3 regions of the Candidatus Thiodiazotropha sp. LNASS1 genome follow, and region 3 is predicted to be linked to each of the others. Evidence: predicted binding sites of a transcription regulator. Region 3 holds the regulator's gene; each other region holds the start of a gene.
What was found. The regulator sigma-54, encoded in region 3, starts transcription at its own class of promoters, with help from an activator protein. The targets are predictions, from matches to a motif close to TGGCANGNTNCNTGCTT.
Positions count from the first base shown of each region.

Region 1: the regulator sigma-54 is predicted to act here: its motif matches at 1,788-1,804, upstream of glnA (glutamate--ammonia ligase).
Region 2: the regulator sigma-54 is predicted to act here: its motif matches at 2,254-2,270, upstream of AB8516_RS12670 (TorF family putative porin).

Region 1 is NZ_OZ156465.1:2,937,633-2,941,861, forward strand. Features, by position in the region: gene AB8516_RS12875 (DUF4124 domain-containing protein) at 1-163, opposite strand, end outside; gene glnA (glutamate--ammonia ligase) at 279-1,685, opposite strand; gene AB8516_RS12885 (cation diffusion facilitator family transporter) at 2,026-3,162, opposite strand; gene AB8516_RS12890 (sulfurtransferase TusA family protein) at 3,159-3,398, opposite strand; gene AB8516_RS12895 (tRNA (5-methylaminomethyl-2-thiouridylate)-methyltransferase) at 3,395-4,229, opposite strand, start outside.
Region 2 is NZ_OZ156465.1:2,893,930-2,898,158, reverse strand. Features, by position in the region: gene AB8516_RS12680 (YifB family Mg chelatase-like AAA ATPase) at 164-1,675, opposite strand; gene AB8516_RS12675 (ubiquinone biosynthesis accessory factor UbiK) at 1,721-1,966, opposite strand; gene AB8516_RS12670 (TorF family putative porin) at 2,357-3,034, shown strand; gene AB8516_RS12665 (P-II family nitrogen regulator) at 3,105-3,443, shown strand; gene AB8516_RS12660 (ammonium transporter) at 3,474-4,229, shown strand, end outside.
Region 3 is NZ_OZ156465.1:3,251,256-3,255,484, reverse strand. Features, by position in the region: gene hprK (HPr(Ser) kinase/phosphatase) at 1-455, opposite strand, end outside; gene ptsN (PTS IIA-like nitrogen regulatory protein PtsN) at 455-922, opposite strand; gene raiA (ribosome hibernation-promoting factor, HPF/YfiA family) at 952-1,272, opposite strand; gene AB8516_RS14305 (RNA polymerase factor sigma-54) at 1,444-2,931, opposite strand; gene lptB (LPS export ABC transporter ATP-binding protein) at 3,127-3,852, opposite strand; gene lptA (lipopolysaccharide transport periplasmic protein LptA) at 3,849-4,229, opposite strand, start outside.

The sequences.
Region 1 (4,229 bases), 310 kb from region 3:
GCGCGGTTGTCTTCTTGCTGTCGGTGACCTTAATGCGTTCCGCATCCGGATGATAGCGTTCGGAATAGATCACCTCGCCGTCTTCGGAGATGTACTTGTAGACATCCCGGGCGAACAGGGGCAATGCCAACAACAGAATCATTATCAGTACGACAATACGCATGCACAAAGAATAGACCAGTCATACCCAACAAAACAAGCGACTGTGTTCGCATAACCACAAAAAAGCGCCCCCACAGGGGGCGCTCTTGCTACACATCAAAACAAATCGAGACACTTTACAGGCTGAAGTACATATCGAACTCAACCGGATGCGTAGTCATACGCATGGTAGTGACCTCTTCCATTTTCAGATCGATATATCCGTCAATCAGGTCGTCGGTGAATACACCGCCCGCCGTGAGGAAGCCACGATCCGCATCCAGCGCCTCAAGTGCCTGGTCGAAGCTGTGACAGACAGTCGGGATACTGGCGGCCTCTTCAGCAGGCAGGTCATACAGATCCTTATCCATGGCATCGCCGGGATGGATCTTGTTCTGGATGCCGTCGATGCCGGCCATCAGCATGGCGGCGAAGGCCAGGTAGGGGTTGGCGGTCGGATCGGGGAATCGTACCTCGACGCGGCGGGCCTTGGGGCTGGAGACCCATGGTATACGGATGGAAGCGGATCGGTTACGGGCGGAGTAGGCCAGCATGACCGGGGCCTCGAAGCCGGGCACCAGGCGCTTGTAGGAGTTGGTGGAAGCATTGGTGAAGGCATTCAGGGCTCGGGCATGCTTGATGATACCACCGATGTAGTAGAGAGCCGTCTCGGAAAGACCGCCATACTGATCACCGGCAAAGATATTCTCGCCACCCTTGGCCAGGGATTGATGCACGTGCATACCGGAACCGTTGTCACCCACCAGCGGCTTGGGCATGAAGGTGGCGGTCTTGCCGTAGGCATGAGCCACATTCCAGGTACAGTACTTCTGGGTCTGCACCCAGTCGGCACGCTCAACCAGTGTGCTGAACTTGGTGCCGATCTCACACTGGCCGGCTGTGGCCACCTCGTGGTGGTGTACCTCGACAGGTACGCCCATCTCCTCCATGGCAAGGCACATGGCGCCACGCAGATCGTGCAGTGAGTCAACCGGGGGGACCGGGAAGTAGCCGCCCTTCACACCGGGACGATGACCGATGTTACCGTCTTCGTAAACACGCTCGGAATTCCAATCAGCCTCTTCGGAGTCGATTTTGACCATGGAGCCACTCATGTCGATACTCCAGCGCACATCATCGAGGACGAAGAACTCGGGCTCAGGGCCGAAGAAGGCCGCGTCGGCGATCCCGGTGGAGGCGAGATAGGCCTCGGCACGCTTTGCCAGAGAGCGGGGATCACGCTCGTAACCCTGCATGGTGGAGGGTTCCAGGATATCGCAGCGGATGATCAGGGTGTTTTCGTCGGCGAAGGGATCGATGACCGAACTATCATCTTCTGGCATCAGGATCATGTCCGATTCGTTGATGCCTTTCCAACCGGCGATGGATGAGCCGTCGAACATCTTGCCGTCGGTGAAAAAGTCCTCATCGATCTGATTAGCAGGCAGTGTTACGTGCTGTTCCTTACCACGAGTGTCGGTGAAACGCAGATCGACGAATTTCACGTCATTGTCTTTGATCATCTTCAGGGCTTTTACGGCCATCTTAATCTCCAGGATTTTCAGTTATTAAATGCTGAGCATAATCAGCCATTCGTAGCTTTATGCAGCCGGCCAAGGATACCGGACGCTTTGGATAACGCAGAAAAGCAGATTTCATGCCACTCGAATAAAAAAGTCTTACAATGTCGATCCCAAGCAGTTCCATCTCCAATAAAAAGTCTTGAAACGCAATAAAAATTAGAGAGTTAATCTAACTCTACGGCCTCTTCCACCGGAATGGGCTTCAAGCTGCCAACAGATAAGACAAATGATGCTGACAATTAAGGCGAGAGGGCGCGCACCATTATAGTGCGAGTCAATTATTTCACGCACCATAAAAGTGCTAGCCGAACCAGATGTGGACATCCCTGAATATCTCCGATCCCTTGACCGCCGCCTGATAATCGCTATGTAACTGCTCTGCTTGCTGATTAGAGACGAAGCAGTGTAATGGCAAGTAAAGCTCGATATCAATGCGTCCTGAAAGATAGTGAAGAACCACGCGCGCTTTCTGGTCATAGCAGGAAACACCACGGCAGACCCGGTCGAGTGCGGCCTCTGCCTCCGACCTAAGCGGCAGGTGGGTACAGGAGGGCCCAGCCTCATCATCCTCCGGGTCGATATGGACGGTGACATCTTCCAGTACATCCACCCGGTCGATCAATCCGTACTGGACCACTTCGGCGATTCGGTGCCCCTCGGAGACACTCACCCAGGGATCGACCTGGACATGAACATCGGCCATGGCATGACCTCCCAGCTTCCGGGTGCGCAGCATATGTACACTCTTGACCCCTGAAATATTGCCGATCACTTCGCGAATCTGCGTTAAAGATTCCTCTTCAAGACCCGCATCCGCCAACTCCTGGGATGCCGTCCAGCCCAGATCCCAACCGATTTTGATTATCATCAAACCGACAAGTACTGCTGCGATGGCATCCAGATAGGGAAGGCCCATCATGGTGCCGCCAATACCTACGAACACCACTACCGAAGAGACGGAGTCGGTTCGGTGGTGCCAAGCATTAGCCCGCAGCAGGTTTGAATTGATCTGGTTGGCGAAGTAGCGGGTGTAGAAGAAGAGCCCCTCATTGGCAAGAATGGAAAAGGCGGCCACATAGAGGGTAAAGGTTTCCGGCTGTAACAGCTGCTCGGGTGTAAACAACCGATCTGCGGCATCCCAGACGATCCCGACACCAACCGCGATCAGAAAACCGCCCAGCACCAGGGTGCCGATGGTCTCGAATCGACCGTGACCGTAGGGATGCTCCTCATCGGGGGCCTCTTTTGCATGCCGTGCGGTAAACAGCACCAGGGCATCTGTCAGCAAATCGGATAGCGAATGCACGCCATCCGCCAATAGGGATTGGGAATGACCCAACCAACCGAATAACAATTTGACGATAGCCAGTATTGTATTGGTCAATGCGCCTGCTACGGCAACCCGGCGACTGACATCATAGCGTTCTTCCCGACTCATGATTCGCTGTCCTGCACAACTTCCACTATCACAATGTACTCCCCGTCATGGCTCTTTGCCTCTATGACAAGATGTCCATTGATGCGCGACCACGCCGGGATATCCTTAAGCACGCCCGGATCGGTACAAACTGCCTCGACCTGGGCACCGGCAGGAAGGCCTTCGACGGCATCTTGCACCCTGATCACCGGCATCGGACAAAGCAGACCGCGACAGTCGAGTATCCTGCGGTTCAAATCAACCACTCCTTCGGGACCTCGTGAGCCGGCATCGGCACTACCTTCAGTGACCGGCTATCACCCGCTAGATCGGTAAAGCGCAGTTCAACCTCCGCCGCGTTTCGTCCCTGGCTGTAGCGGGCCACTACACGCCCAATCAACTCGATATCCCGCTCATTGATTTCGCCATCGATCAAGGCCAGCGGACCGCCATGACTCACTGTATTGATATGCGGATAATGCTTCCGATAGCCTTGAAGGAAATTGGCCTCGCCCTCTTCACGGGCGATGATCACCTTGAAACGGCTCGATGGCCGCAAGTGCCTGCCTACCTTCAGCAGCATGATGTCATCCAACTCATACTGTTTACTTCCGCGGGCGTTCCAAAGATCCTTCAGCTTCACTGTGTATTGTTCATCGGTAAGAAAACAGCAGCCGCCGGCAGGCTGAGCATAGTCCTCAATACCGAATTGCGCCGCCAGCGCCATTTGGGGTTTGCGGCTTCGTCCGGAAAAGTCATATAGCCGGTTTCGATCAACCCAGCCCTCTCTCTCAGGCCGTGTCATGGGCAGATTCCTGGCGCATAGCGGCCTTAACAACAGGTCATGGGCGCCTGATTCTTCGGAGACGATAGGCATGGTCTCCTTACGTTGCGACATCGGTCGTTGACCGATCACCTCTCCCGTGATGATGAAATCGAAATCCTTGGCCTTAATCCATTCATAGGCCTTGTGCACCATGAAAACCTTGCAATCGAGACAGGGGTTCAGATTGGCCCCATATCCATGCTTGGGATTGAGCAGTATCTGTTTGTACTCCTCGATGATATCGACGATGTGCAGTTTCATA
Region 2 (4,229 bases), 360 kb from region 3:
CCCAAGACATGTCATGTTTTTCATGCTCGAAACAAGACAATCAAGCTGATTCGCAGCGGTGTCTTAATATTCTGGACATCATGCCAAGTAGACAGGATTCATTTTTAAAACATGCGGATACGCATTGAGGTATAGGATTCAATCTACGCGTTGCTAGTATGGGTTAAGGTCTGTCCAAGCGTCGATACCCAATCGCCTCGCTGATATGCGCAGTCTCCACCTTCGGGCTTGCCTCCAAGTCGGCGATGGTGCGCGCCACCTTTAAAATCCGGTGATAGGCGCGCATCGACAGGCCAAGTTTTTCGATTGCCCGGTGCAGCAGTGCATTACCCTCCTTGTCCGGCCTGGCGAACTTCACGATGTCCAATCCCTGCAGGGCCTGATTGGTGCGGCCCTGCCGCTGGAGTTGTAAATCACGTGCCGTGATGACCCGGCGGCGGATGGTTTCGCTCGACTCCTCTCTTTTCTGCAATGCCTGGTGATCGAGCTGCAGAGGCTGTCTCGGCACTTCCACGTGCATGTCTATACGGTCGATCAAGGGACCGGAGATACGATTGCGGTAGCGGGTGATGCGGTCGAGAGTACAGTGACAGCGGTTGCTGCCGTCCCCCAGGTGGCCGCAAGGACAGGGGTTCATCGCCGCGATCAGCTGAAACCTTGACGGGTAGTCGACCTGGCGGTTGGCGCGGGAGATGGTGATGCGGCCGTTTTCCAGGGGTTCGCGCAACACCTCCAGGGTATGCCGATCGAATTCGGGGAGTTCGTCAAGGAACAGCACGCCGCGGTGCGCCAAGGAGATTTCGCCGGGTTTCGGATTACTGCCGCCGCCGACCAGGGCCGCCGCCGAGGCGGTGTGATGGGGGGCGCGGAAGGGTCTTTGACGCCACTGGGCGGGTTGGAAAGCCCTGTTGTTAGCCACCGAGTGAATGGCTGCGGACTCCAGCGCCTCCTCCTCGCTCATCGGTGGCAGGATTCCGGGCAGGCGGGAGGCGAGCATCGATTTGCCGGTGCCGGGCGGACCGATATAGAGCAGCGAGTGGGCGCCGGCGGCGCTGATCTCCAGGGCGCGTCGGGCATGACTCTGTCCATAGACATCGGCCATATCGAGCCGGCTCTTTTCACTTTCCTCGATATTGTGCGTGCTTTTGTATTGCGCTAACGGGTTGACACTGTTGAGGTGTGAACAGACTTCGAGGAGGTGGCTGGCCGGATAGCACTGGAGTCCGTTGACCAGTCCCGCCTCATCGGCATTCTGTTGCGGCAGGATCAGGGAACGCCCGGCATCACGGGCGGTGAGCGCTGCAGGCAGTATGCCGCTGATCGGGCGCAGTTCGCCGGACAGGGCAAGCTCGCCGCTGAACTCATAGTGGCTCAAAGGGTCCATCGACAATTGATTCGAGGCGGCCAGGATGCCGAGGGCAATGGGCAGGTCGAATCGCCCCCCCTCTTTCGGCAGATCGGCAGGCGCCAAATTGATGGTGATGCGCCGGGCGGGAAACTCAAACTGGCTGTTGATCAGTGCCCCTCTGACCCGGTCTTTACTCTCACGCACAGCCATTTCGGGCAAGCCGACGATGGAGAGGCCCGGAAGGCCGTTGGAGAGGTGGACCTCGACGGTGACCAGGGGTGCTTGTACGCCCTCTTGGGCGCGGGAATAGAGAATAGCGAGTGACATAAATTCCTTCCTTGGAATAGCGTTCGGTCCGATGCTGATAAAGCGCTAGCCGGTTTTATCCTCCAGCTCCTTGATCTGTATCTCCAGCCGCTCAAGCTTCTCACGTGTACGTGCCAGAACCGCCTGCTGAACCTCAAACTCCTCGCGGGTCACCAGGTCGAGCCTGGCAAGTCCGGACTCCAGGGTGGCGCGTATATTTTTTGCCACATCGGCCTGTAATGCCTGGATACCGCTGGGCATTGTCGCGGAGAGCCGGGTCGTCAATTCATCGATAAGTTTCGGATCAATCATGCGGCAGACAATAGCCAGTGACGATTCCTTTGTCCAGCGAAAGAGGTAGCGGCATTGGATAGTCTTTGTGGTGTGATTCCCCTTACAACGATGAATAGACGGTACAGCACTGTTTCATCGATCCACCGGCTGATATATCGATCCGATCATTTCGCACCAAGCCGGTGCACGGGTCTGGTGCAAGGGGATCGGTTGTGATCACAAACCATGCACGGCCATGTGAGCCGATCAGTATCCTGACTACCAATTATTGGGTATTTCCTGCAATTTCAACAGGTTGGAAAAGTTGGCACGAAGTCTGAAAAGACTGCAGTAGTTTCGCCTCGTCAAGCTATGAGTCGAGTTGACTGATTAACCCATGTTTCTAATTGATTAAGAGGAAGTATAACGATGAAGATGAACCGTCTTGCCCAGGCCTGTGGCGTTGCGCTGTTAGGGCTATCGTCCATCGCTGCGGCGGAAGTCAGCACCAATATCGGTGTTACCAGTAACTACATCTGGCGTGGTTTGACCCAGACAGGCAACAGCACCGCATTGTCCGGTGGTTTCGATTGGTCTGGCGAGTCGGGTCTCTATGCAGGTACCTGGCTGTCGGAGGCCTGGGACGATTATGAGCTCGACCTGTATGGCGGTTACGCCGGCGAGGTGGGTGACTTCGGCTATGATGTCGGCCTGATCCATTACGCCTATTCAAGCGACGCGGAATCTGATTTCACCGAGCTTGCCGTGAGTGGCAGCTGGCAGTTTCTCACTGCCGGTCTCAACTATGTCTTCTCTGCAGAGGATGCTGTCGAGGTTATCGAAGAGGATCTCTACTACTACCTGGGCGCCAGCTTTGACCTGCCGCAGGACTTCTCCATCGGCCTGACGGTCGGTTTCGTCGAACCGGACGGCGATGGCGATGATGATTTAGAGGACTACACCCATTATCAGGTCGACCTGACCAAGGCCACCGGTGATTTCGGCGACGTTACCCTGAGCGTCTCCGATACCGACCTCGATGATACGGACGCTGCCGGTGAAGATTCCGATATGCGGTTCTTCATCTCTTGGAGCAAAGGCTTCTAAGACAAGTCGGCTTGAGTTAACTATTTGATGTACAGCCCGTTCTGTTGCGGGCTATACGAGGAGCAATCAGATGAAAATGGTTTCAGCAATCATTAAGCCGTTCAAGCTTGATGATGTCCGCGAAGCTTTGTCGGAAGTGGGTGTGGCAGGTATCACGGTCACCGAAGTCAAGGGTTTTGGGCGTCAGAAGGGACACACCGAACTCTACCGCGGTGCGGAGTACGTGGTCGATTTCCTACCCAAGATCAAGGTCGAGATCGCCGTCGATGACGACATTGTCGATCAGGTTGTGGAAGCGATCTCCAATGCCGCCAAGACCGGCAAGATCGGTGACGGCAAGATCTTCGTCACTGACGTGGAACAGGTCGTTCGTGTGCGTACCGGTGAAACCGGTCCCGAAGCGCTGTAACTCACTAGCAACTTTTATTTGGAGAGTATCGTGGAAGCGATTACACAACTCAGTTACGCACTGGATACCTTCTACTTTCTGGTATCCGGCGCGCTTGTCATGTGGATGGCGGCTGGTTTCGCCATGCTCGAGGCCGGTTTGGTGCGAGCCAAGAATACCGCTGAAATCCTGACCAAAAACGTCGCCCTGTTCGCCATCGCCTGCATCATGTATATGTTGATGGGCTACAACATTATGTATCCGGGAGACGGCAATGGCTATTTTCCGGCGCTTGACCTGAGCTTTATGTTCGGTGGCGACAACAGTGTCGAAGATGTGCTGGCCAGCAATGGCGAGACCTACTATTCCGGTATGTCTGATTTCTTCTTCCAGGTGGTCTTCGTCGCCACCGCCATGTCCATCGTTTCCGGTGCCGTGGCCGAGCGGATGAAGCTCTGGGCCTTCCTGCTGTTTGCCGTGGTAATGACCGGTGTCATCTATCCGCTGCAGGGTTACTGGAAATGGGGTGGCGGGTTCCTGGACGCTGCCGGTTTCAGCGATTTTGCCGGCTCCGGTGTGGTACACCTCTGTGGCGCCGCAGCAGCCCTGGCTGGCGTCATTCTGCTGGGAGCCCGTAAAGGCAAGTACACTGCCGATGGCCGAGTCAATGCCATACCCGGTGCCAACCTGCCATTGGCCACGTTGGGTACATTCATCCTGTGGCTGGGCTGGTTTGGCTTCAATGGTGGTTCCGAGCTGAAAATCTCCGATATCGGCGAAGCCAATGCTGTCGCCGCAGTTTTCGTC
Region 3 (4,229 bases):
ACGCCCCTGCCAAGGACCTCCATGTAGACCCCGTGCACCAGCAGTTTTTCACCCACCGGCTGACTGAAGCGTTCCAATAGGCGATTTATCACCTGATTGTCGGGTTGAGGGGTATAGAAAAGCGCAATACTCCTTTCCAGTGCCTGCTCCTCACATTCCTGAAGCGGTTTCAGTCCATCGGTGAATATAAGCGATGCGGGGGAGGCCTTGAACAGTACCTGTAGATAATCATGATAGACATCCTTTTCATCATTCAACAGATGTTCCCTTTCCGGCGGCCCGATAACCTGGATCTGATTGGGCCGAACCAGATTGAGGGGACCTGCGGGTGGCTTTCCATGTTGAGATTCAATATCCAGAACGATCTCAGTGTCCCCCCCTTCACCATTCCAGCTCAGCGAAAGCTCGCCGGCCAGCTCTTCATAGAGATCCCGAATGGTATAGATTGGCTTCATTAAGAGGAGATTATAGCTTCCCGTTGCTGGATCAGTTGATAAAGATCTTGCGCAGTTGTCGCTTGCCTCAACTCACTACAGAAATCGTGATCGTCAAACATCTGCGCCAGTTTGGCCAACAATTGCAGATGCTCATCGGTCGCCTCTTCCGGCACCAACATGGCGAAGGCAAGATCAACCGGTTGATTGTCGATGGCATCGAAATCGATTCCCTCCGGCAGTTGGACAAACGCCGCGAGAGCCTCGGTGATATGCGGCATGCGGGCATGGGGAAGTGCTATACCCTTGCCCAAACCGGTACTGCCCAGCCTTTCACGCTCAAGGAGCGCATCAAAAACCATATCTTGATTGAGATCTGGAACAGCCTCGGCCAGTCGCTGACCGAGCTGTTCCAATACGCGCTTCTTGCTGGCCGCCTCCACATTGCAACCGATCCGTTCTTCCACAAGATAACCGTTTGGAAACATGGAAACCTCGCCAGTTCAATCAGCCCGTATTATTCAGACGCATATTTTACGCCGCTTCCGGCGCGATGACTTTTCATTTTCTCCTTGTGCTTCAGCACCTGTCTATCCAACCTGTCCGTGAGCAGATCTATAGCTGCATACATGTCTTCCTGTACAGAATCCGCATAAACACTCGCACCGTTCACTTGCATTGTGGCTTCTGCCTTCTGCCTCATTTTTTCCACACTCAGGATAACGTGAACATTTATCACATTATCGAAATGGCGCTCCAGGCGCTCAAATTTACTATCCACATAGCTTTTCAAGGCATTGGTTACATCCACATGATGACCGGTCACGCTAATTTGCATAATTTTCTCCTATCTTAGATGAGGTTACCCATCACCCTGCCTGACATGACTAAATGGCGACAAGCCACATTTACAGTATATGCTGTTTGGCAATCCTCATAAGCCTTGTGCCTGGTTGCATCCGCAAAGGGATTACTGTCAACAGCCGGTGATCAGTCGCGCATTCAACTCCTATATCAGACGTTTACGTTCGTTCGACGGTGGAATACCCATCGACTCACGGTACTTTGCCACTGTCCGACGGGCAACTTCGATACCCTGATCGGACAAGAGGGCGGCAATCTTATTGTCACTGAGAGGCTTGTTGGGAATCTCAGCGGCAATCATTTTTTTTATCAGCGCACGAATTGCAGTAGACGAGCACTCACCTCCCGCACTGGTGCTGACATGGCTGGAAAAGAAATACTTGAACTCCAGCGTACCCCTGGGTGTATGCATATATTTCTGTGTCGTCACACGGGATATCGTCGATTCATGCATCTCCAGCGCCTCGGCGATATCCCTCAATACCAGAGGTTTCATCGCCTCCTCTCCATGCTCAAAGAACCCCCGTTGATACTCTACGATTTTACTCGCCACGCGTAAAATAGTTTCGTTTCTGCTCATCAGGCTCTTAATGAACCACCGGGCCTCCTGCAGATGGTTCTTCAAAAAAGTATTGTCTTTACTCTGGTCCGCGCGTCTGATCAGATTGGCATAGCCGGTGTTTACCCGCAGTTTCGGGGTCACCTCGCCATTCAGTTCAACCACCCATCGGCCGTTGCGCTTACTCACGAACACATCAGGTATGACATATTCAGGTTCGCTGCTCGCAATGAGTGTACCCGGATGGGGATTGAGCGTACGAATCAGCTGCATCACTGCCGCCAGCTCGTCCTGATCGATCTTCATCCTACGCATGATCTGGTTCTGGTCCTGCGCGGTCAGGAGGCTGAAATGGTCCTTGCAAAGCCTGATTGCCGACTGTAGATAGGGGGTCGATTCGGACAGTTGATTCAACTGGATAAGCAGGCAGTCCTGAGGACCCTGGGCGCCGACACCGGGTGGATCGAATGCCTGTATTCGATGCAACACCGCTTTGACATCGTCAATGGTGGCCTCTTCATCGTTCAGCGACTGCAGCACCTCCTCCAGATCTCCGGTGAAATAACCATCCTCGTTGATGCTGTCGATGATGGTTGTGGCGACATAGATATCCTGCGGAGTGAAGGGAGTCAGATTCATCTGCCACAGCAGATGGTCTTGTAGCGTCGTGGCGCTACTGTTCTGTATCAAATAGTCGTGGTCATTACTCTCGCCACTGCCACCCGTCGTCGGCTGATAGCTGTCATAGACATCGCTCCATTCACTGTCGACCGGCAGTTCTTCAGTCACCTGAGACGCATCAGTCTGGATTTCACGTTCATTGTTGATGTCGTTACTGCTCGAACCCTCTGCCGCTGAATTTTCCGCCGCCCCGTTGTCAGCGCCCTCATTCTCCTGAGTGCTGTTTTGTTGACCGAACTCCTCCTCCACTTCGAGCATAGGATTGGTCTCGATCACCTCCTGAACCTCCTGACTGAGGTCGAGAGCAGACAGTTGCAGCAGGCGTATTGCCTGCTGCAACTGTGGTGTCATGGTGAGATGTTGTCCGAGTCGGAGCTGTAGCGCCTGCTTCATCGCAGATGATATCTTTGGACCTGGTATGTTATTTGTATGTCTTTAACTTCATTCTAGCTAAAAAAACTCACCGAGGAAAAAGATTTTCTCCCCGGAATCCCGCCAGAATGCTAAAACTTGTCACTGCAAGCTTCCAGGATCAATCCTGGAATCCATTAGAAATCAAGGGGATGCATTACCCCCACAAAACCATCTCTACATAGAAAAATCTTCGCCAAGATAGACACTTCTCACCTCATCATTCTGAAGAATCTCATTCGTGGAGCCCTCAGCCAGCACTTGACCGCTATTGATGATATAGGCCCGATCACAGATATCCAGTGTCTCTCTAACATTATGATCCGTAATCAGAACGCCTATCTGCAGGGCCTTGAGATGTTGAATGATCTTTTTGATATCGATGACAGCAATAGGGTCGACACCGGCGAAAGGCTCATCCAATAGAATAAAGCGCGGCTGGACGGAGAGGGCTCTGGCAATCTCCAGACGCCTGCGCTCACCCCCCGAGAGGCTCATTGCCAGATTGTCCCGCAAGTGATCGATACCGAATTCCCGCAACAGCTGGTCACACATTTCACGGCGCTTGCCGGCATCCAGAACCTCCACTGTCTCCAGAATCGCAAGAATGTTCTGCTCAACCGTAAGCCGTCGAAATACCGATGGCTCCTGCGCCAGATAGCCAATACCGCTGCGCGCTCGCATATGCATAGCCCGATCGGTCAGAACCTCCCCATTGAGAAGTATCTCGCCATGATCCACCGGGATCAGACCGACGATCATATAAAAACTGGTGGTCTTACCGGCCCCATTGGGCCCCAGTAACCCGACCACTTCACCGCTGTTCACGCTAAGTGAGACGCCGTCCACAACATTGCGCTTACCATACTGCTTTTGAAGCGCCTTGGCCTGTAGCTGACTCATGGCTGCTTGTTTGGCTCGATGACAACCTGCACGCGTTGCTTACCTTGCGCGCTTGTACCCGCCTTGACCATTGCCTTGGCGCGATTGTAGATAATCCGGTCGTTGCGAAAACGGTTGCCACCCTGCTCAAGCGATGCATCATCGATCAACAGCAATTCATCACGCTCCGCGTTGATCTCCACACGCCGGGCTTCGCCATGAACCTCCTCATCCCCTTTCTCCGTCAACTGACGAAAGCGAACGGGACTCCCTTCACTGATGACCTTCTCCGTTTTGCCCTGGCGACGATGGATCCACAGCCGATCGGCCCAAATCCTCAGACTGCCCTGGGTGATCTCGACACTTCCCTCATATAACACCACACCGGATGCCTCATC